4 regions of the Brenneria uluponensis genome follow, and region 1 is predicted to be linked to each of the others. Evidence: riboswitches for the same ligand, from Rfam matches in the RefSeq annotation. Region 1 holds a riboswitch; each other region holds the start of a gene.
The links. Region 1 has a riboswitch for thiamine pyrophosphate ahead of thiC (phosphomethylpyrimidine synthase ThiC). Riboswitches for the same ligand answer to the same signal wherever they lie in the genome.
Positions count from the first base shown of each region.

Region 2: it holds a riboswitch for thiamine pyrophosphate, as region 1 does, so the genes downstream of both, RS889_RS01215 (NUDIX hydrolase) here and thiC (phosphomethylpyrimidine synthase ThiC) in region 1, are expected to answer to the same signal.
Region 3: it holds a riboswitch for thiamine pyrophosphate, as region 1 does, so the genes downstream of both, thiB (thiamine ABC transporter substrate binding subunit) here and thiC (phosphomethylpyrimidine synthase ThiC) in region 1, are expected to answer to the same signal.
Region 4: it holds a riboswitch for thiamine pyrophosphate, as region 1 does, so the genes downstream of both, thiM (hydroxyethylthiazole kinase) here and thiC (phosphomethylpyrimidine synthase ThiC) in region 1, are expected to answer to the same signal.

Region 1 covers NZ_CP135917.1:4,685,371-4,690,634, reverse strand. The annotation lists gene RS889_RS21875 (HesA/MoeB/ThiF family protein) at 1-100, opposite strand, end outside; gene thiE (thiamine phosphate synthase) at 102-737, opposite strand; gene thiC (phosphomethylpyrimidine synthase ThiC) at 737-2,668, opposite strand; TPP riboswitch at 2,776-2,891, opposite strand; gene RS889_RS21860 (Rsd/AlgQ family anti-sigma factor) at 3,006-3,467, opposite strand; gene nudC (NAD(+) diphosphatase) at 3,570-4,343, shown strand; gene hemE (uroporphyrinogen decarboxylase) at 4,450-5,264, shown strand, end outside.
Region 2 covers NZ_CP135917.1:248,686-253,949, forward strand. The annotation lists gene RS889_RS01200 (class I SAM-dependent methyltransferase) at 1-594, opposite strand, end outside; gene RS889_RS01205 (thymidylate synthase) at 614-1,597, opposite strand; gene RS889_RS01210 (nucleoside 2-deoxyribosyltransferase) at 1,600-2,055, opposite strand; gene RS889_RS01215 (NUDIX hydrolase) at 2,024-2,566, opposite strand; TPP riboswitch at 2,657-2,761, opposite strand; gene RS889_RS01220 (HAD hydrolase-like protein) at 3,323-3,712, shown strand; gene RS889_RS01225 (hypothetical protein) at 3,748-3,957, shown strand; gene RS889_RS01230 (NUDIX domain-containing protein) at 3,979-4,530, shown strand; gene otsA (alpha,alpha-trehalose-phosphate synthase) at 4,583-5,264, opposite strand, start outside.
Region 3 covers NZ_CP135917.1:721,158-726,421, reverse strand. The annotation lists gene tnaA (tryptophanase) at 1-150, shown strand, start outside; gene sgrT (glucose uptake inhibitor SgrT) at 252-416, opposite strand; gene sgrR (HTH-type transcriptional regulator SgrR) at 530-2,188, shown strand; TPP riboswitch at 2,230-2,415, shown strand; gene thiB (thiamine ABC transporter substrate binding subunit) at 2,458-3,441, shown strand; gene thiP (thiamine/thiamine pyrophosphate ABC transporter permease ThiP) at 3,417-5,027, shown strand; gene thiQ (thiamine ABC transporter ATP-binding protein ThiQ) at 5,011-5,264, shown strand, end outside.
Region 4 covers NZ_CP135917.1:1,397,722-1,402,985, reverse strand. The annotation lists gene trhP (prephenate-dependent tRNA uridine(34) hydroxylase TrhP) at 1-957, shown strand, start outside; gene psiE (phosphate-starvation-inducible protein PsiE) at 1,246-1,653, opposite strand; gene thiD (bifunctional hydroxymethylpyrimidine kinase/phosphomethylpyrimidine kinase) at 1,844-2,647, opposite strand; gene thiM (hydroxyethylthiazole kinase) at 2,644-3,438, opposite strand; TPP riboswitch at 3,475-3,577, opposite strand; gene RS889_RS06420 (VOC family protein) at 3,712-4,158, opposite strand; gene RS889_RS06415 (LysR family transcriptional regulator) at 4,519-5,264, opposite strand, start outside.

The sequences.
Region 1 (5,264 bases):
GCAACACGCAGGCGGCCGCGAGCTTTTTTTGACCTTCAGCGCCGACGTCCTCTAGCAGTAACTGGCGGCTATAACGCATAAACTCCTGATCGTTTAACACGTTATTTCTCCCGTCCTTCAATCATCCGAAGTAATGTGGTGGTTGCCTGACGCCAGTCCGGTGCCTGGGTAATGGCACTGACTACCGCGATGCTGCCAACGCCGGTCGCCAGTACGGCAGGAACCTTATCGACACTGATACCGCCAATGGCAACCGTGGGAAAACGCCCCTGGAGTGCGCTGATGTGCCGGGTCAGTTCAGGCAGACCCTGTGGTGATGACGGCATGGCTTTGGTTTGCGTTGGGAAGATGTGCCCTAATGCGATGTAGGAAGGATTGACGGCAACAGCGCGTTCCAGCTCGGTATCATCATGGGTGGAAACACCCAACCGCAGACCAGCCTGATGAATGGCGGCGAGATCAGCAGTATCCAGATCTTCCTGTCCCAGATGGACGCCATAAGCCTGATGTTTGATCGCCAATCGCCAATAGTCATTGATGAACAGCCGTGCCTGAAATTGTCGTCCCAGGTTGATTGCCTGAATCACCTCTGGCTCTACCTGATCGTCCGACAGGTCTTTGATCCGCAACTGAATGGTTTTCACACCGGCGTTCAGCAGGCGGTTGATCCACAACACGCTGTCCACCACCGGATAGAGCCCGAGCTGTTCCGCGGTGGAGGGGAAGACGCGGCTCATCAGGATTCCTCCTGTGGCAGACTGGTGGCAGTGTGGTATAGCTCGCTGCCGCGGGCACGGAATTCTGCTGACATCTGCGCCATCCCGACATCAATGGGCTGGGCCACGGCTTCCTGCTGCGCGGCGTAATCACGTACTTCCTGGGAAATCTTCATTGAGCAGAATTTGGGGCCGCACATGGAGCAGAAATGGGCCACTTTGCCGGATTCCTGCGGCAGGGTTTCGTCGTGATAAGTGCGAGCGGTTTGCGGATCGAGCGCCAGATTAAACTGATCGTCCCAGCGAAATTCAAAGCGTGCTTTTGACATGGCGTTGTCGCGGATCTGTGCGCCAGGGTGGCCTTTGGCCAGGTCGGCCGCGTGGGCGGCGATCTTGTAGGTAATCAGCCCTTGCTTGACATCATCCTTGTTTGGCAATCCCAAATGCTCTTTTGGCGTGACATAACACAGCATGGCGCAACCGAACCAGCCAATCATGGCCGCACCAATACCGGAGGTGAAATGATCATAGCCCGGTGCAATATCGGTGGTGAGTGGGCCGAGCGTGTAGAACGGCGCTTCATGGCAATGCTCCAGCTCTTCAGTCATGTTGCGGCGGATCATTTGCATCGGCACATGACCGGGGCCTTCAATCATGACCTGAACGTCATATTCCCAGGCGATTTTGGTCAGCTCACCCAGCGTGTGGAGCTCGGCGAACTGGGCTTCATCGTTGGCGTCCTGAATAGAGCCAGGGCGAAGACCATCACCCAATGACAGGGATACATCATAGGCTGCACAGAGTTCACAAATTTCACGAAAGTGCTGATACAGGAAATTTTCCTGATGATGAGAAAGACACCATTTCGCCATGATGGAGCCACCGCGAGAGACAATGCCCGTCAGGCGTTTGGCGGTCATCGGCACATAGCGCAGCAGCACCCCAGCATGGATGGTGAAATAGTCAACGCCTTGTTCTGCCTGTTCCAGCAGTGTGTCGCGGAACATTTCCCAGGTCAGATTTTCCGCAACGCCATTAACTTTTTCCAGAGCTTGATAAATAGGTACCGTACCAATGGGAACCGGGCTGTTACGTAGTATCCACTCACGAGTTTCATGAATATAACGTCCGGTGGACAAATCCATCACGGTGTCCGCACCCCAGCGTGTTGACCACACCAGCTTTTCCACTTCTTCTTCGATGGACGATGTCACGGCGGAGTTACCGATATTGGCATTGACCTTCACCAGAAAATTACGGCCGATAATCATCGGTTCTGACTCGGGATGATTGATATTGGCGGGAATAATGGCGCGTCCGGCGGCAACTTCCTGACGTACAAATTCCGGGGTGATACTGTCGGGCAAGTTGGCACCGAAGCTTTGGCCGGGGTGTTGCTGGCGCAGCACCTCACTGTGGATACGTTCACGCCCCATATTTTCACGGATGGCAATGAATTCCATTTCGGGTGTGACGATCCCCTGACGAGCATAATGCAGTTGCGTTACCCGCTTGCCGGTTTTGGCACACTGCGGTTGCGGCAATTGTTCAAACCGCAGATGATCCAATCCTGCATCGGCCAGGCGTTGCTGGGTAAAACCAGAACTGACCTGAGAAAGCGCTTGTGTGTCGTTGCGCTCGGCTATCCAGGCGGCCCGGACTTTTTCCAGGCCGAGGTGAACGTCTGGTGTAGCGTCAGGGTCGCCATATGGGCCAGCCGTATCATAGACGGGGACGGGCTCGTTGGGTTCATGACTGGGATTCTCCCGGCTACCACCAGTCAAGGTGGGGCTGAGCTGAATTTCCCGCATGGGAACACGGATATCTTCGCGTGAGCCAGAAATGTAAATTCGCTGTGAATTCGGGAATGCGGTACCCCGAAGGGTGTCAATAAACTGTTGGGCGGCGGCGCGTTGCTCACGACGACCAGGGGCTTTCTTTTCTGTAGACATAGCAAGTTCCTATAAATACTGAATGGGAAGATTGCTTGTCTGGAGTTCGGAGGGAGTAATGACAGGGTGTGAACCCGGATAAATGCCTATGGCGCTGGGGTTCAACAGAATGGATTACTCTTGTTCCCTTCGCAGGTATTAGCCTGATCAGGTTCCGCGGATCCCGAATTAACGGTCTCAGCCCGTGCACGATGATATGTGCGGGGCACTCCGACAAGATATAGCTCCAAAACGCTGGAGCGGATAAAACGTTACCACTTTATGCCGAGCCCGGCCTGGTGTCAAAAAGTTACATCAGCTGAAAAGGCGCCCTGCACTATCGATAGTTCAGTCTGATTTACTGTTCAAATACTAGCCGGATCATGTGGTCTTCCAGGGTAAAGCGCATTGCCAAGGATTCCCCCACGCTTGATAATGTTTGCTGAAATTCGAAACAGTTATCTTGATCGATGGCGGCAACCAGATGACTATCATAAAAGTCCATGATTTGCTGTGTGTTGCCTTGTAATATCGAATCGAGCTGTGCGGCGAGCGCTCGCTTTTTTTCATTCAATGGGGCAACTTCTTGCAGCATTCGTTCGTAAATGTGGAAATGGCCAGCTGAAAGATAGTCGACCAGATTATGGCAGAAATCATCCAGCGCTTTTTCATCCAGACGGGTATGGGTTTCTTTATTTGGCTTCATGCCGACCAAGTGATAGTAAGTGATCAGTAACTGTTTACGAGCTTGTAGCCACTGATCGATTAACGCATTATTGCCGCCAACATACTCAGTCAAACTTTGTAGTTGCTTTAGCATTATTGACTCCCTTCATACATCAATGATGACTGTTAGCAGTGTAATTATCCATTAAACATAGCTGTAAAATGTCAATCTGGTAATGAGTGAGGCATTAAAAGTATGGAACTGATACTAAAAGGTGATGAAAGCGGCTGGTGGGTCGTCAGCCATGGTAATCAGATCTGGTTACCACAGGGCGAATTGCCGCAGGGAACCGCCGCGCAATGGGATTTGCAGAATTTTCGCGCCCGCCAGATCGGCGAGTGGCAGGGCGTGCTGGTATGGCTAGTATCACGTTCTATGACGGACAGCATGGGATCAGTGCGTCAGTTGCTGAGTCAGGATGCCGGTCTGTTCCATCTGGCGGGACGGGGTGTACAGTTGGCTGAGTTCTATCGTTCGCATCGCTTTTGTGGCTACTGCGGACATGAAATGCACACCAGTACTACAGAGCTGGCCTGCCTGTGTTCACACTGTAAGGAACGTTATTACCCACAGATTGCTCCTTGTGTGATCGTGGCCATCCAGCATCAGGATAAAATTCTGCTGGCCCAGCATTTGCGCCATCGCGGCAATATGTATACCACGTTGGCGGGTTTTGTAGAGGTGGGTGAAACGCTGGAGCAGGCAGTTGCGCGAGAAGTCATGGAAGAGAGTCATGTCCATGTCAAAAATCTGCGCTATGTATGCTCTCAGCCTTGGCCGTTCCCTCATTCATTGATGATGGCCTTCATGGCGGAATATGCGGGGGGAGAGCTGCAAGCAGACCCTTCAGAACTGCGGGATGCAGCCTGGTTCCGTTATGATCGGTTGCCGGAATTACCGCCACCGGGTACGGTGGCTCGTCGTCTGATTGAAGATACCGTAGTGCTGTGCCGCGAGGCTGACGATTGAACAGGTTCGTAACACCTGGTGGCGCTGAATTTCGTGGTCACACGGTTTGGTTGTAGATGGTTGCCAATAATAACGATGCCAGTGAGTTGATACTAAAGGAAAAAATATGACTGATCTGAAAAACGATCGCTATTTGCGTGCGCTGTTACGTCAGCCAGTGGATGTGACCCCAGTATGGATGATGCGTCAGGCAGGTCGTTATCTGCCGGAATATCGTGCTATACGGGAACAGGCCGGAGATTTTATGTCACTGTGCAAGGATGCCGATCTGGCTTGTGAGGTGACGCTGCAACCGCTGCGTCGTTATAATCTGGATGCGGCCATTCTATTTTCGGATATTCTCACGGTTCCCGATGCCATGGGACTGGGGCTCTATTTTGAAACCGGTGAAGGGCCGAGATTTACTTCGCCAATCACTTGTCATGCGGATGTGGAAAAATTGCCGGTACCGGATCCTGAACTGGAACTGGGCTACGTGATGAATGCGGTACGTACTATCCGTAAAAATCTGGCGGGTGCCGTGCCGCTGATTGGTTTTTCCGGTAGCCCGTGGACGCTGGCAACCTACATGGTAGAAGGCGGTAGCAGTAAGGTTTTCACCGTTATTAAGAAAATGATGTTTACCTCACCGGATACATTGCATCTGTTACTGGATAAGCTGGCGGATAGCGTCACATTGTATCTGAATGCCCAGATTAAGGCCGGTGCGCAGGCTGTGATGATTTTTGATACCTGGGGTGGCGCGCTGAGTTGTGCAGATTACCGCGAGTTTTCCTTGCATTATATGCATAAAATTGTTGATGGATTGCTGCGTGAACATGAGGGACGACGAGTACCGGTCACTCTGTTTACCAAAGGCGGCGGTCAATGGCTGGAAGCCATGGCCGGTACTGGTTGTGACGCGCTGGGACTGGATTGGAC
Region 2 (5,264 bases), 650 kb from region 1:
CGTTTGATGGTATGTTTGTACATCCCAGCTTTTATCAACAAGTTTTAGTGATTGTTGTCCTGGAATATTGAGATAAACGGGGCGATCTTCTCCGTCGTGATAGGTCACACCATATTCACCATTACGGTAAGTGGGATATTGTATCCCTGTAGTCCGCGGATTAGTGTCTAATACATAGTATATACCCCCGGGCTTAAGTAGACGTGCGACTTCTGAGGTTACGCGCGATAGTTCAAGTCGTTCCGGTATGTTGATAAACAGAAAACAACTAATGGCCGCGTCAAAACTACCATCAGAAAAGGGCAGCATTGGGCCGGAAATATGTACATACTGCAATTTATCGCCACCTGCCGCTTTTGCCTTGTCTATCATTGTGGGCGCAATATCCACTCCGGTAACATGATCGATACCCGCGCTTTTTAAGCGTCTCGATACTTTTCCACCACCACATCCATAATCAAGTACATTTATTTCTTTACCACATGAGTTGGTTAAGTCAGCGATCATCGGTTGATAGCCAAAGTGATCTTCAACCCAATCATCATATGCGTCGAAAAGTTCAGATGTCTGTTTTTCAGTCCAGTTTGTATTCATTGAGATTCCTACCTTTATGTTAATAGTCAGTAGTGCTGTCCCAGCGGTTGATAATAAAAGGACGATAGTATTGATTTATTGACTCCATTGCTTTCCTGGGCAGTTGTTCACCCATCTTGATGTGGCGATAGATCCAGAATAGCAACAGTATATCCCGCCAGTATGGGGACAGATGAATATTTAATAAATCATCAAGCGATACTTGACCTTTTCGAATTTGTGCCTCGAAGCTCAGTACAGAACTTATTGTCTCACTCGATGTTCCCAATGGCATCGTTGGAATAGATATGTTTTGTCTAAGGGTTTCTTGATTATTGAGCACTGTCAAGGCGCGTTTCAACGTATCATCGTAGACATGAAGCGATCCAACTTGATGAGTATAATGACCAATTTCACACCCGATTCTTGATGCAATATATTCTTGTAAGAATGTAAATGAAAAAATATCATTTAACAGACCAGTATAGGCATCATTTGCTCGCATGAAACCAACCATATTGAGTTTCCCGTCACGTAATAATAATTGCAAACCTAACGTACACGATACATCTATATTTCGCCTAAAAAGATCTTCTTCGGCGCTAAAAATCTGGAGAACCACGCGCTTGCTGTCTGCATCATCATTCTTCAGAATATCGATTGCTCGTTCAATCTGATCCAAAGCATTCGCACCATAATATCTTAATCTGGCACCATAGCCTGTTCCGGGCAGGGACTTTCCATCAGGGCTATAACGCTTCATTGAGGGTGCATAATAAGCAATGAAGTCTACGTCATTTTTACCAGATAAATACCACAATGCCTCTGCGTAGTTGAAAACAATATTTTGTCTTCGTTCTGTATTAAGACAGAAGCGGGCAGTTGGATTATTTAACCGCACATTATAACCAATTATTTCATATTCTGAATGCCCGCGAGGGGAGTTGTAGTATTCATATTTAAAACAGACTTGACGAAGAGTTGCCTTATACAATTGGGTCAAATCATTAAAACTTTCTGGCATACTTATCCCCTCTTTTCAAGACGTTTGATGGCTTGTTCAATAATCTCTGGATTTATTGAGTTATTTTCATATTCTATATATTCGACTTGGGTGATTTGATTTAATCCTTGTACAAGGTATGCATATGTCTTTTGTGTTTCCAGCAACATGATTATGGGCTTACCTAAGGCGGAAGCCCAGCCAAGTTCTATATGAGTACCGGGTGATACCGGTGAACCCGGAAAAGCGACGAAGCAGTCACAACGAGAAATTTCCTCATAATCCTTTTTTGTACAAGCATCAGGTGTCATGAAATCTTTTCCCCAATTCTCTCTCCGATGAGCGGAGTGAACATTCCACCCAATATTTTCAAAAAAAATAATTATTCTGCTAAATAATGTAATGCTTTCATCTGACATGATACCGCTACGGCTATTAACAAGTGATTTAAAAGGTCCGGCCAGAAACATTCGTCTCATTTTTTTCTCCTTCTTTAACTGAGCAATGTAAATTATAGGCTTTAAAAGCAACCTCTCTCACTTGATCTGCCAATAACCCATCAAAATTAAAAATTCCATCCGATATATGCACCCATTGGCAGTCAGTCGCGTCATCGCCAGGCCTTAGTTCACCATCAATATATTTGCACCGCATCGCAATTAATACATAATGATGATGTTTTCCCGTTAAGTCATAGCCGATAACTTCCACAATATCTACCAGCGCTTCAATTTCAGCAGTGATTCCAGTTTCTTCCATGAGTTCGCGTAAAACCGCGGTATGCAAGCTTTCTCCAGGTTCAACTGAACCTCCCGGATAACCCCAGGTGTCTTTCTGTGGTTCTTTACTGCGCTTAACAAGGATCAATTCATCGTTACGGAAAGTTACAGCAATGACCGCAAGGCGAGGTGCGGATAGTGAAGACGGATGGGGGTATTTTTCTGGCTTATTGGACAACGTTGTTAAGGTTTCTGACTCTCTTGGTGACATAGAACCTCCAGTAATTAATTACAGGAGACCCGAGTACGGAGTGAAAGGGTAAGAGTGAAAAGACACTTGCCTTACTGATGTTTTATGAAGTGACTGATACTTGTCCTATCCCTACGCCGGTATTACCCAGATCAGGTTCAAAGAGTTTGGATGACTCCATCTCAGCCTTTATATAAGGCACCCCTTGGATAATTAATCTTTACATCCTCAACGGCATTAAGTCAACTTGCTCTGTGTATATTCATATAGCGACATAGGGTTAAGTATATATACCGGTTACTCTTCTCATTACAGGTGTGTTGGCTTTCTTCGCTTATCACAATCACTACTTGAGTGAGCTATCAGGGATTTGCTGCATTGCCGTCTTCCTGTAACTCGAATTGTTTAAAGTACATTTAATATTTAATCAGTTACGAATCATATTAATCTTTTTATAACCGCGGAGTTACTCCCAATTGGCGTGCTTACTGAGATTGGTGAAACTTATCATGAATCTACTGTCTCAATAGGTTTAATTGTTACTAGATATGCTTGGGTAGTAGCGATATACCTATTAAATCTCCCACCGGAGTCTCTTTTTCCGAGCTGGATAACGATTTTCTTTACTATATTCATAAATTATTTCGGACCCCTCATATTCTGCGGAAGCGATTTTATTATTTTCCGAGAATGACTATCGGCAGGCAGGTAATGTAGTTATTCAGAACGATATTTCCTGGTTAAAAGAACATTTACAATTGATAAAGGTATAACAATATGGGAAATGTTTTTTCTGGCTTTTTATTTGACATGGATGGCATGCTCGTGGATTCCACCGCTGTGGTTGAGCAAACTTGGAAGACGTTTTCATTGGAGCATGCGCTGAATTATGGCGATGTCATTGCCTTTGCTCATGGCAGACGTACCGAGGAAACAGTAACTCATTTTTTGGGCGCCTCAAGGCTGTCGCAGAAAATCACCCATGAGATCGAATACAGAGAGACGATAATGACGGCAGGCATTACCGCTGTGCCCGGTGCTGTTGATGTTCTACAGTCCATTCAGCCGGCACATTGGGCGGTAGTTACCTCGGCCAGCCGTCAACTGGCTATTAACCGCTTATTGGCCGCGGGCTTGCCGCTACCTCCGCTGCTGATATCAAAATAGGAAAACCGGATCCACAAGGCTATCTTCTGGGCGCGATGAGAATGAAATTGGATATAAAAGATGTTCTTGTTTTTGAGGATGCGCAAGCCGGTATGAAAGCGGCGATAGCCAGTGGCGCTTCATTAGCTATTATTGGCGATGTCGACTGTAAATCGAAACGTGTCTGGGGAACCTTACCTGATTTTAGACAGTTCAGGGGTGAGCTTTGCGGTGAACGTTATCAGGTCGATATACTCAATCATTGATCGTCACGGAGGAAATGTAACGTGAAAAATATTCCTGCTATTGAAGCATGGGGAGAGGCGCGAACTGTTCATTCGAATCCGTGGTTTTCCGTACAGAAGACCAGTCTTACGCAAGAATTGATGACGAAAACTTTTTTTTCTGTACATCATGAGCGGCCAGCTGTTGGTATTCTGGCGGTGAAGAATGAACGGATTTTGCTTATCCATCAATATCGTTATCTGACGGGCAAAGTGGTCTGGGGAATTCCCTCCGGTGGCGTGGATAAAGGGGAAACTGATGTCGACGCCGCCAGACGAGAATTGTTGGAAGAAACGGGTTATTCAGCCTCTTCAGCTGTTCAGTTGATACGTTACTACCCGACATATGGTTGTAGTGATCAGCAATTTGTTATTTTTTTGTGTCGTGACGTGACATTTGTTGGGCTGGATGATGAACAGGATGAAGTGATCGAGGCCCGGTGGTTTTCTGCGGGAGAAATTATGGCGTTAATTACATCAGGTGAGATGATTGATGGGCTGTCGCTGACGCCATTACTGTTCTATTTTGCCACTGAAACGGTATTACTGAAATAAAAAACCCGCAAAGATACCTCCAATGCGGGTTCTTATTTTCGCGCACTTGCTATCAGGCTTGTCGCGGTAAAGTGGCAATATCCTGTGTCAGGTTATACCGTTCGTGACAACGATCTGTGGCCTGTAGGTCGGCAATAAATGATGTGCGCCAGTGCTGAATATCGTTTTGCTCCAGGACAGACATCATCTCGCTGTGACGTGATATTCGCTCCGCCAGCGACATGGTTAATGCCCGGTTCAATGCATCGGCGACCTCATTCTTATCGTAAGGATTAACGATCAATGCTGACGTCAGTTCATTGGCTGCGCCGGCAAATTTCGACAACACCAGTACGCCGGGATTCGCAGGATCCTGGGCGGCTACATACTCTTTCGCTACCAGATTCATCCCATCCCGCAATGGTGTTACCAATCCGACGTCAGTTTGACGGAATGTTTTTATCAGTAGCCGACGGTCAAAATGCTGATTGAGGTAATAAAGTGGTGTCCAGCCCATCGTCCCGTATCGGCCATTAATCCTGCCAGCTTCAGTTTCCAACAGGTGACGAATATCTTGATAAGCCTGCACTTCTCCCCGGGACGTCGGGGCTATCTGGGTGTAGCGGATGTTGCCGTGATGCTGTGGATAATTTTCCAGTAGCGCCTCAAAAGCCAGAAAACGTTCCGGTAGGCCTTTGGAGTAATCTAGTCGTTCTACCGCGATAATGTTTTTCATATGGCGCAGGTCGCGTTTG
Region 3 (5,264 bases), 1.1 Mb from region 1:
CGCCGGGTTTATACTAACGACCACATGGACTATATCGCCGATTCACTGATTGCACTGAAAGAGCGGGCCACCAGCATCAGGGGGCTGACCTTTACCTACGAACCCCCGGTATTGCGTCACTTTGTCGCCCGGCTGAAACCGGTGGAATAACCCGAAAAGAGCAATAAAAAAAAGCCAGCGAAGGAATTCGCTGGCTGGTGACATGCACCATTACTCAGAATACACAGATTATTTCCATTCACACCTCTGGCTCACAACCAGCGGCGATACTCTTCTTCAGAAAGGGTTTCAATCTTCCATTGCGTGGCCTGTTGTAATAGATCCATCCGCTGCTGAACAGATAACCAACCACACCATTTCGCCTTGCAGGTTGAAAAGTAATGTTGATAGAAGCTGTACAATCGGAATGAGTCCATAATCCATCTCCTGATTTTTCACTAAATACCTTTTAGCCTTTCACTAAGTCAAAGTATCGACGTAATATAGGGAAAGATATATTGATGACTTTCAGTCGCGGAGTTCCCCTTTTATGTCGTCCACTCGCCTGCAACAACAGTTCATCAGGTTATGGCAATGCTTTCAGGGACAAACTACTGAAACTACCCTGCAGGAGTTAACCGGGGTTTTGAGCTGCTCACGCCGCCACATTCGATCCCTGCTGGGTGCCATGCAAAAACAGGGTTGGTTAATCTGGCACGCTGAAGTCGGTCGGGGGAAACGGTCAAAACTCACGTTCCTCTATACTGGCCTGGCGCTGCAACAGCAACGGGCGGAAGACCTGCTGGAGCAGGATCGTATCGATCAGTTGGTGCAACTGGTGGGCGATAAGGAAACCTTACGACAAATGCTGTTGTCACATCTGGGTCGCAGCTTCCGTCAAGGCAAGCATTTACTACGTATCGCTTATTACCGCCCGATGCGTAATCTGCTACCTGGTACTGCCTTGCGGCGTTCAGAAATGCACATAGCCCGTCAGATTTTCAGCGGACTGACCAACATAAATGAGGAAAATGGGGAACTACAACCGGATCTGGCCCACCACTGGCAGCAAATTTCGCCGTTGCACTGGCGTTTTTATTTACGCCCGGCGGTCCGTTTCCACCACGGTCGCGAGATGACCATGGACGATATCGTGACGTCTTTGAGCCGGTTAACCTCACTGCCCTTGTTTACTCACATCGACAACATCACATCTCCCACGCCTTTTGTGATCGATGTTCGACTGCATAGCGCTGATGTCTGGCTGCCGTGGCTACTGGGTAGCGCTTCAGCCATGATTGTGCCGCAGGAGTGGCGAACACTGCCGGATTTTGCTCATCAGCCTATTGGTACCGGCCCCTATGCCGTGGTGCGCAATAGTCATAGTCAGTTGAAAATCACCGCCTTTGACGACTATTTTGGCTACCGCGCCCTAATTGATGAAGTCAGTATCTGGGTATTGCCGGATACACCTGAGGTGATTTCCTGTGCAGTCCAGTTACAAAACGACGACTCTCCGAACGACAAACTGGAAAATCGGCTGGAAGAAGGGTGCTACTTTCTGCTGTTCGACCATCGCTCTTCCCTGACGTCATCACTGGAAATGCGCCGCTGGCTATGTCAGGTACTCAGCCCGGTAGCCATACTCAATCAAGCCAATAGTCTTTATCAGAGTAATTGGTCACCCGCTTACGGGCTGTTGCCACGCTGGCACCATAGTCAACTGAGCCTGTTACAGGACAAGCCTCAGGGACTGAGAGAACTGACGGTAACGTTCTACCGTGAACATCTGGAATATCAGGATCTCAGTGCCATTATGCAGAAACTGCTGGCACAACATGGTGTCACGTTAAACGTCCAAATCATCGATTATGACGATTGGTATCAAGGCAAGGGTACCAGTGATATCTGGCTCGGCAGCGCCAATTTCTATCTGCCACTGGAGTTTTCCCTGTTCGCCATGCTGTATGAACTCCCCTTATTACAACACTGCCTGGATGAGGATTTGACGCAGGATGCAAAACGCTGGCGGGAAGGTTCTCTGTCACCCACGGAGTGGAGCCAGAAGCGGGTGATAAACCACCAGATTCATCCGCTGTTCCACCACTGGCTACAGTTACAAGGGAAACGCAGTATGCGTGGTATTCGTATGAATACGCTGGGATGGTTTGATTTCAAATCCGCCTGGTTTGTGCCGCCAGAAAACTGACACGGCACTTTTCCTTATGTTACGAAGTCTTTACAATACGTCCGTTCTCAACGGGGTGCGATAAAAACCCGATGGCAGACAGCCATTGACGAACCTGGCAACCAGGTTGTCATTCCCGCCCAAACGGGGAAATTCCGTCTGCCGCCATGTCGTTTCTATCGCTGAGAAAATACCCGTCGAACCTGATCCGGTTAACACCGGCGGAGGGATTTGAGAGTGCTTCCTGCTGACTCAAAGACCTTTGCCACCCTAAACTTCAGGAGTGCAAAGTGTTGAAAAAATTATTGTCCTGTCTGTTATTGATTTCCGCCCCCGTTTTCGCAAAACCAACGCTAACGGTGTACACCTATGACTCCTTTGCCTCGGAATGGGGCCCCGGCCCGGCAGTCAAAAAAGCATTTGAAAAGAAGTGCGACTGCGAGCTGAAATTCGTGGTATTGGAAGATGGCGTCTCACTGTTAAACCGTCTGCGGATGGAAGGCAAACACACCAAGGCTGATATCGTGCTGGGGCTGGACAATAATCTGGTGCAAGCCGCCGCGCAGACCGGATTGTTCCGCCAGTCGGATATTGATACCCATGCGCTAACCGTCCCCGGCGGCTGGAAAAATACCACCTTCATTCCCTACGATTACGGCTATTTCGCCTTTGTTTACAACAAAGATACGCTGAAAAACCCGCCGAAAAGTCTGCATGAACTTATCGACAGTCCTCGACCATGGAAAGTTATCTATCAAGATCCGCGGACCAGCACGCCAGGCTTAGGTCTGCTGCTGTGGATGCAGAAAGTCTACGGCGATCAGGCACCACAGGCATGGAAAAAACTGGCCGCGAAAACCGTTACCGTCACCAAAGGCTGGAGTGAGGCCTATGGTCTGTTCCTGAAAGGCGAAGCCGATCTGGTACTGAGCTACACCACATCTCCGGCGTATCACATCATCGAGGAGAAAAAAACAAATTACGCCGCTGCCAATTTCAGTGAAGGACATTATCTGCAAGTAGAGGTAGCCGGTCAGTTGGCTTCCAGTAAACATCCTCAGTTGGCGACACGTTTCATGCAGTTTATGTTGACGCCAGCATTCCAGCAGATCATCCCCACCACCAACTGGATGTACCCGGTGATCAAGACCGAATTACCCGCAGGTTACAACGCACTGACAATCCCGGCCCACACGCTGGAATTTACACCACAGCAAGTAGCACAGCAGCGCAATAACTGGATTCAGGCATGGTTACGCGCCGTCAGCCACTAGTACCCAGTTGGCTATGGCCCGGCTTGCTGGCCACGGCATTACTGGTTACAGCAGCCGCACTGGCATTTGGAGCATTGTGGCAGCAGGCCCCGACAAACCAGTGGCTCGCACTGTGGCAGGATGATTACCTATGGCACGTCATCCGCTTCACGTTCTGGCAAGCGCTGTTGTCCGCCCTGTTTTCGACGGTACCGGCGATCTTCCTGGCGCGAGCGCTATATCGCCGCCGCTTTCCCGGCCATCGTTGGCTACTGCGTCTGTGTGCCATGACACTAGTATTGCCGGTGCTGGTGGCTGTATTCGGCATTCTCAGCGTCTACGGTCGCCAGGGATGGCTAGCGCATTTACTGGCATTGGTGGGCGTTGAATACCGTTTTTCTCCCTACGGTCTGCGAGGCATTCTGCTGGCGCACGTGTTTTTCAATCTGCCATTGGCGACCCGCCTGCTGTTACAGGCACTGGAAGGTATTGCCACCGAACAGCGACAATTGGCTACCCAATTGGGCATGCGTGGCTGGAATTACTTTCACCTGGTGGAATGGCCGTGGTTGCGCCGCCAGATTCTGCCCGCCGCTGCGCTGATTTTTATGCTCTGTTTCGCCAGTTTCGCCACTGTCCTGTCATTAGGCGGTGGGCCAGAGGCGACCACCATCGAACTGGCTATCTATCAGGCACTGAGTTTTGACTACGATCCAGCACGGGCCGCCTTGCTGGCGCTCATTCAGATAGTCTGTTGCCTTGGCCTGGTACTGCTCAGTCAGCGTTTGGGTAAATTGCTGCCGGTGGGGTACAGCCAGCAGCAACACTGGCGCGATCCACAGGATAGCTTACTGAGTCGAAGCGTTGACACGCTGTTGATTGCGGCAGCGTTACTGCTACTGTTGCCGCCGCTGTTGGCCGTTATCGCCGATGGACTCAATGCTTCACTGCTCGAGGTTCTGCGGCAACCCGTACTGTGGCAAACGCTATTCACCTCACTGCGTATCGCGCTGGCAGCGGGAGTCGTATGCGTCATACTGACCATGATGTTACTGTGGAGCAGCCGTGAGCTTAAGTTGCGCCAGCGCCTCTTTCTCGGGCAATTGATGGATCTGAGCGGAATGTTGATTCTGGCGATGCCCGGTATCGTGCTGGCGACCGGCTTTTTTCTGCTGCTCAACAATACGTTTGGATTACCGGAGTCGCCTTACGCCCTGGTCGTCATGACCAATGCCTTGATGGCAATCCCTTATGCGTTGAAAGTGCTGGAAAACCCGATGTATGACGTGGCAGAACGGTTTAATCAGCTGTGTTTATCGCTGGATATCCGTGGCTGGCAACGATTGAAAGTGGTCGAACTGCGGGCATTAAAGTTCCCCATCACACAGGCGCTGGCCTTTGCCTGTGTGCTCTCAATTGGTGATTTTGGCGTCATCGCCTTATTTGGCAACGAACAGTTCCGCACCTTGCCGTTTTATCTTTACCAGCAGATTGGCGCTTATCGCAGTGCCGACGGCGCGGTAACCGCCCTGCTCCTGTTGTTATTATGCTTTACCCTGTTCACCCTGATTGAAAAACTGGCGGGCCAACATGATCATTCTCGATAAACTTGTCTACCTCTACCAACACCTGCCAATGCGCTTTGATCTCCGGGTACAACCGGGGGAACGGATAGCTATCCTGGGCCCCAGTGGGGCAGGCAAAAGCACCCTGCTAAGTCTGATTGCCGGTTTTCTGATGGCAGACAGCGGCCAGCTACGATTGAACGGCCAGGATCACCGCACCACGCCACCGGCTAAACGGCCGGTCTCGATTCTGTTTCAGGAAAATAATCTGTTCCCCCA
Region 4 (5,264 bases), 1.8 Mb from region 1:
AGCCGCGTGATTTTGTCTCGTGAACTATCGCTGGAAGAAATTGCTGAAATACGTACCCAGGTTCCAGACATGGAGCTGGAAATTTTCGTCCATGGCGCGCTTTGCATGGCTTATTCCGGACGTTGCCTGCTTTCCGGTTATATCAACAAACGCGATCCGAATCAGGGAACCTGTACCAATGCCTGCCGTTGGGAATACAAAGTACAGGAAGGCAAAGAGGACGATGCCGGTAATATCGTGCATATCCACCAACCGATCGCTGTAACCAATGTGGAGCCGACGTTGGGCATTGGTGCACCAACCGATAAAGTCTTCATGTTGGAAGAGAGCCAACGCCCTGGTGAATACATGAGCGCTTTTGAAGACGAACATGGTACTTACATCATGAATTCCCGCGATTTACGTGCGATTCAGCATGTGGAGCGCTTAACCCAGATGCAGGTTCACTCCCTGAAAATCGAAGGGCGAACCAAATCCTTCTACTACTGCGCTCGCACCGCACAAGTCTACCGCCGCGCCATTGATGACGCTGTTGCCGGAAAACCCTTTGATCCCACCCTTCTGCAAACCTTGGAAGGGCTGGCGCACCGCGGTTACACCGAAGGTTTCCTTCGTCGCCATGTCCATGAGGATTATCAGAACTACGACTATGGTTACTCGGTCTCGGACCAACAGCAGTTCGTTGGTGAATTCACGAGTGAACGCCGTAACGGGCTGGCTGAAGTGGCGGTGAAAAATAAGTTTACCTGCGGTGACAGTGTGGAAATGATGACGCCGGGCGGCAATATACAATTTACCGTGGAAGCGATGCAGAATGCCAAAGGTCAGGCTATTGATGTCGCACCCGGTAATGGTCATATCGTTTATCTGCCTGTACCGGAAGATATCTCGCTGGAATATGCTCTGTTGCTGCGCAATCTGCCGGGAACAACCACCCGCAACCCGCATGCGAAATAACAAACATTAAGTGTAAACAGCATGACTTTTAACATTTATTAGAATCAGATCACATCAATTGGCCTGACGACTGGTTACTATTGCGGCGCTGAGAAAATACAGAACGAAAAATAAGCGTAGTAAATACTACTAGGAACCACCTCCTTGGCCAGCTCAATCTCCCTTGAGCTGGCTTTTCTTTTTCGACTTATCGCTACATCTACGTTTCAGCGCTAACCATGACAACCGCATCCGACCACACCGGCCTACCGGATTTTCATCGATAGAAATCGAAAGCCCATTCTTCAACTACTCACGCTTCAAACGTTGGCTGTTAGCCAGATAAAGGGCTACCACCAATATCAGAATCGACGCGGCATAAACCAGGGTATAGGAGGGATTGTCATGATCGACAATAATCAAGCGCACGATAGCGGTGATACCGATATAAAGAAAATAACGTAGCGGGAAATGGTATCCCGACTGAAAATACTTCACGATCAACGCAATAAATTCAAAATACAGGAAATAGACCACCAAACTGTCAATCAGCATGTAGGAAGAGTCTTTCTCATTGCTGATCATTAACGCTGTCGCCAAATGGAGAGTTTCCTTACCAAGGAACACCACCAGAATAACAGCCAATAGCAACAATCCCACGCTGAGTATCACCTGCAATCCTCGTGCAATCATCACCACGCGTGTTGAACCCACCATTCATCTACTCCTTACCCAAACTGCGCCAAATAATATGGACGATTATTGTCTGCCTACCGCAGCTTAAATTGTTGGCACATCAGTGTAACGATAATTTGACACAGATCACAAAAATATTGGGGGCCATCAACACCGTCTAGATCTTTTTTTTATTATCTATCTGATTTTATTATGCCTTACATACCATAGGCTACCACCAGCGGTGGAAATGGTGTACCGGACCAATTCCCTTCCCGACCTCCAGTGAATCCGCCTGCTCCAGCGCTCCTTGCAGATAGGCTTTGGCTGCCATGACGGTGGCAGGCCAGTCGTTATAACGCGGGCGTAGCGCCGCCAGTGCTGCCGACAAAGTACAGCCAGTACCGTGAGTATGACGGGTATGGATACGGGGCGCGGTGAAACGTACCGGCTCGCTTTGTACCGAGAATAACCAGTCCGGACTCTCCTCATCACTCAGGTGCCCCCCCTTCATCAGCACCGCCTGACACCCCATCGCTAACAGTGCTTCCCCTTGCTGACGCATCTCCTGCTCATTGGCTGCGGGAGAACACGCCAGCAAGGCCGCCGCTTCCGGTAAATTGGGAGTGATCAGTGAAACCTGGGGTAATAACATCTGCCGAATGGCGTCGACCGCGTCAGCCGCCAGTAATGGATCACCGCTTTTCGCCAGCATTACCGTATCCAGCACCACATACGGCACGACATAGCGCCGCAAACGCTCGGCCACCACCTCGACAATATCAGTCTGAGCCAGCATACCTATTTTGGCGCTATCAATGCGTACATCGCTCAATACAGAATCCAGCTGAGCTGCGACAAAATCAGGCTCAATCCGGTAAACCGACTGCACACCACACGTATTCTGTGCCACCAGTGCGGTGATCACACTGGTGCCGTAAGCTTCCAGTGCGGAGAACGTTTTCAAATCGGCCTGAATACCGGCACCACCGCTGGGATCCGTACCGGCGATGGTCAGTGCGTTGATGCGTCTCATACCAGATCCTCCGCACGCAGGTGATATAAGTGGTCAAGAAACGCCGGGATAAAACTTCCCGGCCCTTGTACCTGTACTGATGCTCGTCCTCCAGCCAGTGCCATCACATGACACGCCGTCGCCACATGCGGCAAACGGTCACCGGCCAGCGCACAAAAGGCCGCAACCACCGCAGATAGCGCACAACCGGTTCCTACAACCCGTGTCATTATTTTATCCCCGCCGGGAATAGCCCAGTCACGATCACCATCCGTCACGTAATCCACTTCGCCCGTCACCGCGACAACGGTAGCAATACGACGCGCCAATTCACGCGCGGCAGGCAATGCCGTTAACGAATCGTTGGCGCTGTCCACACCGCGCCCCTGAATGTTTAGCCCGGATAACGCCATGATTTCGGAAGCGTTTCCCCGAATGGCGGCCGGTTTGAGTTGCAGTAGTTCACGGGCAAATTCAGTACGAAAAGTCAGCCCGCCAACCGCCACCGGATCGAACACCCACGGTGTTCCAGCCTGATTGGCACTGTTCACCGCGGCCAGCATAGCATCCGCGCGATCGCGCTCCAGTGTACCTACATTGATGAGCAACGCATCGGCCACCGCGCTGAATTGCGCCGCTTCGCCGGGATCAACCACCATCGCGGGCGAGGCGCCCAGCGCCAATAAGACGTTGGCTGTAAAACTTTGTACTACATCATTGGTCAGGCAGTGGACTAACGGCGCCAGATGGCGGAATTGAGTCAGGGAATCTGCGGCAACAGCGGCAGACAACAGCACAGGTCGAGCGTTCATAAATCTCCCAACCAGCATATCAAGAAGGCGGTAACCGATGAGATACCGTGACTTCCCTACGCTGGCATTATCCAGATCAGGTTATACGGGTAAATTCTCAGCCACCGCAATTAATGCAAAGGCACCCCGAGTCAGCAACGTATTATTGAAAGTGAAAAGATAAAGGTCAATAGCTGTCTACACCACCGGCTATAACACCAAAATCCTTATAAATCAAAAAATAACAATCATAATTATTTTTTATCATTGCCAATGGTGCTAGATGTTATAGCGTTAAATCTGGCATTGTGCCGGGAAATCATCAAACGGACGGCATACCCGTCGGCCATCGTCGGTCCGATGGTATACCGCTTCTACGTTGTACCCGTCCGGATCACGGACAAACGCGGCGTAATAGTTGGGATGATACTGGGTACGCAGACCGGGCTGGCCATTGTCGACGCCACCCGCCGCTATCGCCGCGGCAAAAAAGGCATCTACATGTTCCTGGGACGCAACGCTGAAGGCGAAATGCACTCGTGGGCGAGTGAGAACCTCACCGTGGAAAATCCAGAATTCACCACCAGGATCAGATGAACAACCGTACCCCGTCAGCACACCGAAGCTGACGGCAAATTTCATATTCTTGACCAGCTCATACCCTAATGGCCGCAGCGCCTGTCCATAAAACCGCCGACTACGGCTCAGATCCGATACCGGAATACTCAAATGATCCAGCATGCTTCCCCCCTGACGACGCAATCCAATGATTTTCCCTCACTCACTACAAATAATGGCAGGTTGAGCGGAATAACCAACATAGCCGCGTTCCCAACGGGAAAATATGATCCAGATCTATAAGATAACGCTTAGTTATTCAGTAAAAGTGACTTTTTATTAACTGTGCCCCACCAACGCAGACGACAGTAGTAAGAGAACGCGAGGAACTGTCTGGCGATGGTGATACTGGGTTATATTCGGCTACTTATCAGACGATTACCCAATTAAGAGATACCGTCTGGCTCAAGGTGGGATACCGCATCCAGGCGGAGATATCATGAGGTTGCATAATCACATTCAGGCAGAATGATCGTCCGAATATCACACCGAAGCAGCAATGAACTCCCGCAACCATTGATGCGCGGGATCGCGATGTAAACGTTCATGCCAAAGCATAAACATCTCGAAACCGGGTACCTCAAGCGGCGGTTCAACAACCTGTAGCAGCGAGTTATTCCTCACCAGACGTGAGGGTAACATCGCCACAAGATCAGTATTCGCCAACACTGACAGAACAAACAGGAAGTGAGGTACAGAGAGCACAACCCGGCGCGTCAGACCCATCGTCGAGAGCATATTATCTGTAATACCCTGAAATCCGCCTCCATCCGGCGATACGATCACATGGTCAAGCGCACAGAATTGCTCAAGCGAAGGCCGTTTTTTCAGACGCGGATGGTTAGCTCGGCTGGCCAACACATAACGTTCCGCAAACAGCACACGACGGCGCAAACCGGAGGGGGCGCCCCCACTGGAGTGAAAGGCCAGCGCGATCTCTCCCTGCTCTGCTTGCCTGGCAATACGTGACGGTACCGTTTCAACAATGGCCAACCGGGTGCCAGGTGCCGCTGAACGTAATCCGCTCAATGCAGGCTGTAGAATTGTCGATTCGCTGTAATCAGAAGCGGCCACACACCATGTCTGTGTGGCCATTGCGGGATCAAAGGGCGCGGACGGTAATATGGCGTGCTCAAGGGACTCCAGCGCTTGCCGCAGGGGTTGGCGTAATTCATCCGCTCTGGCGGTTGGCTTCATCCCCCGTGGACCCGGTAACAACAAGGGATCCC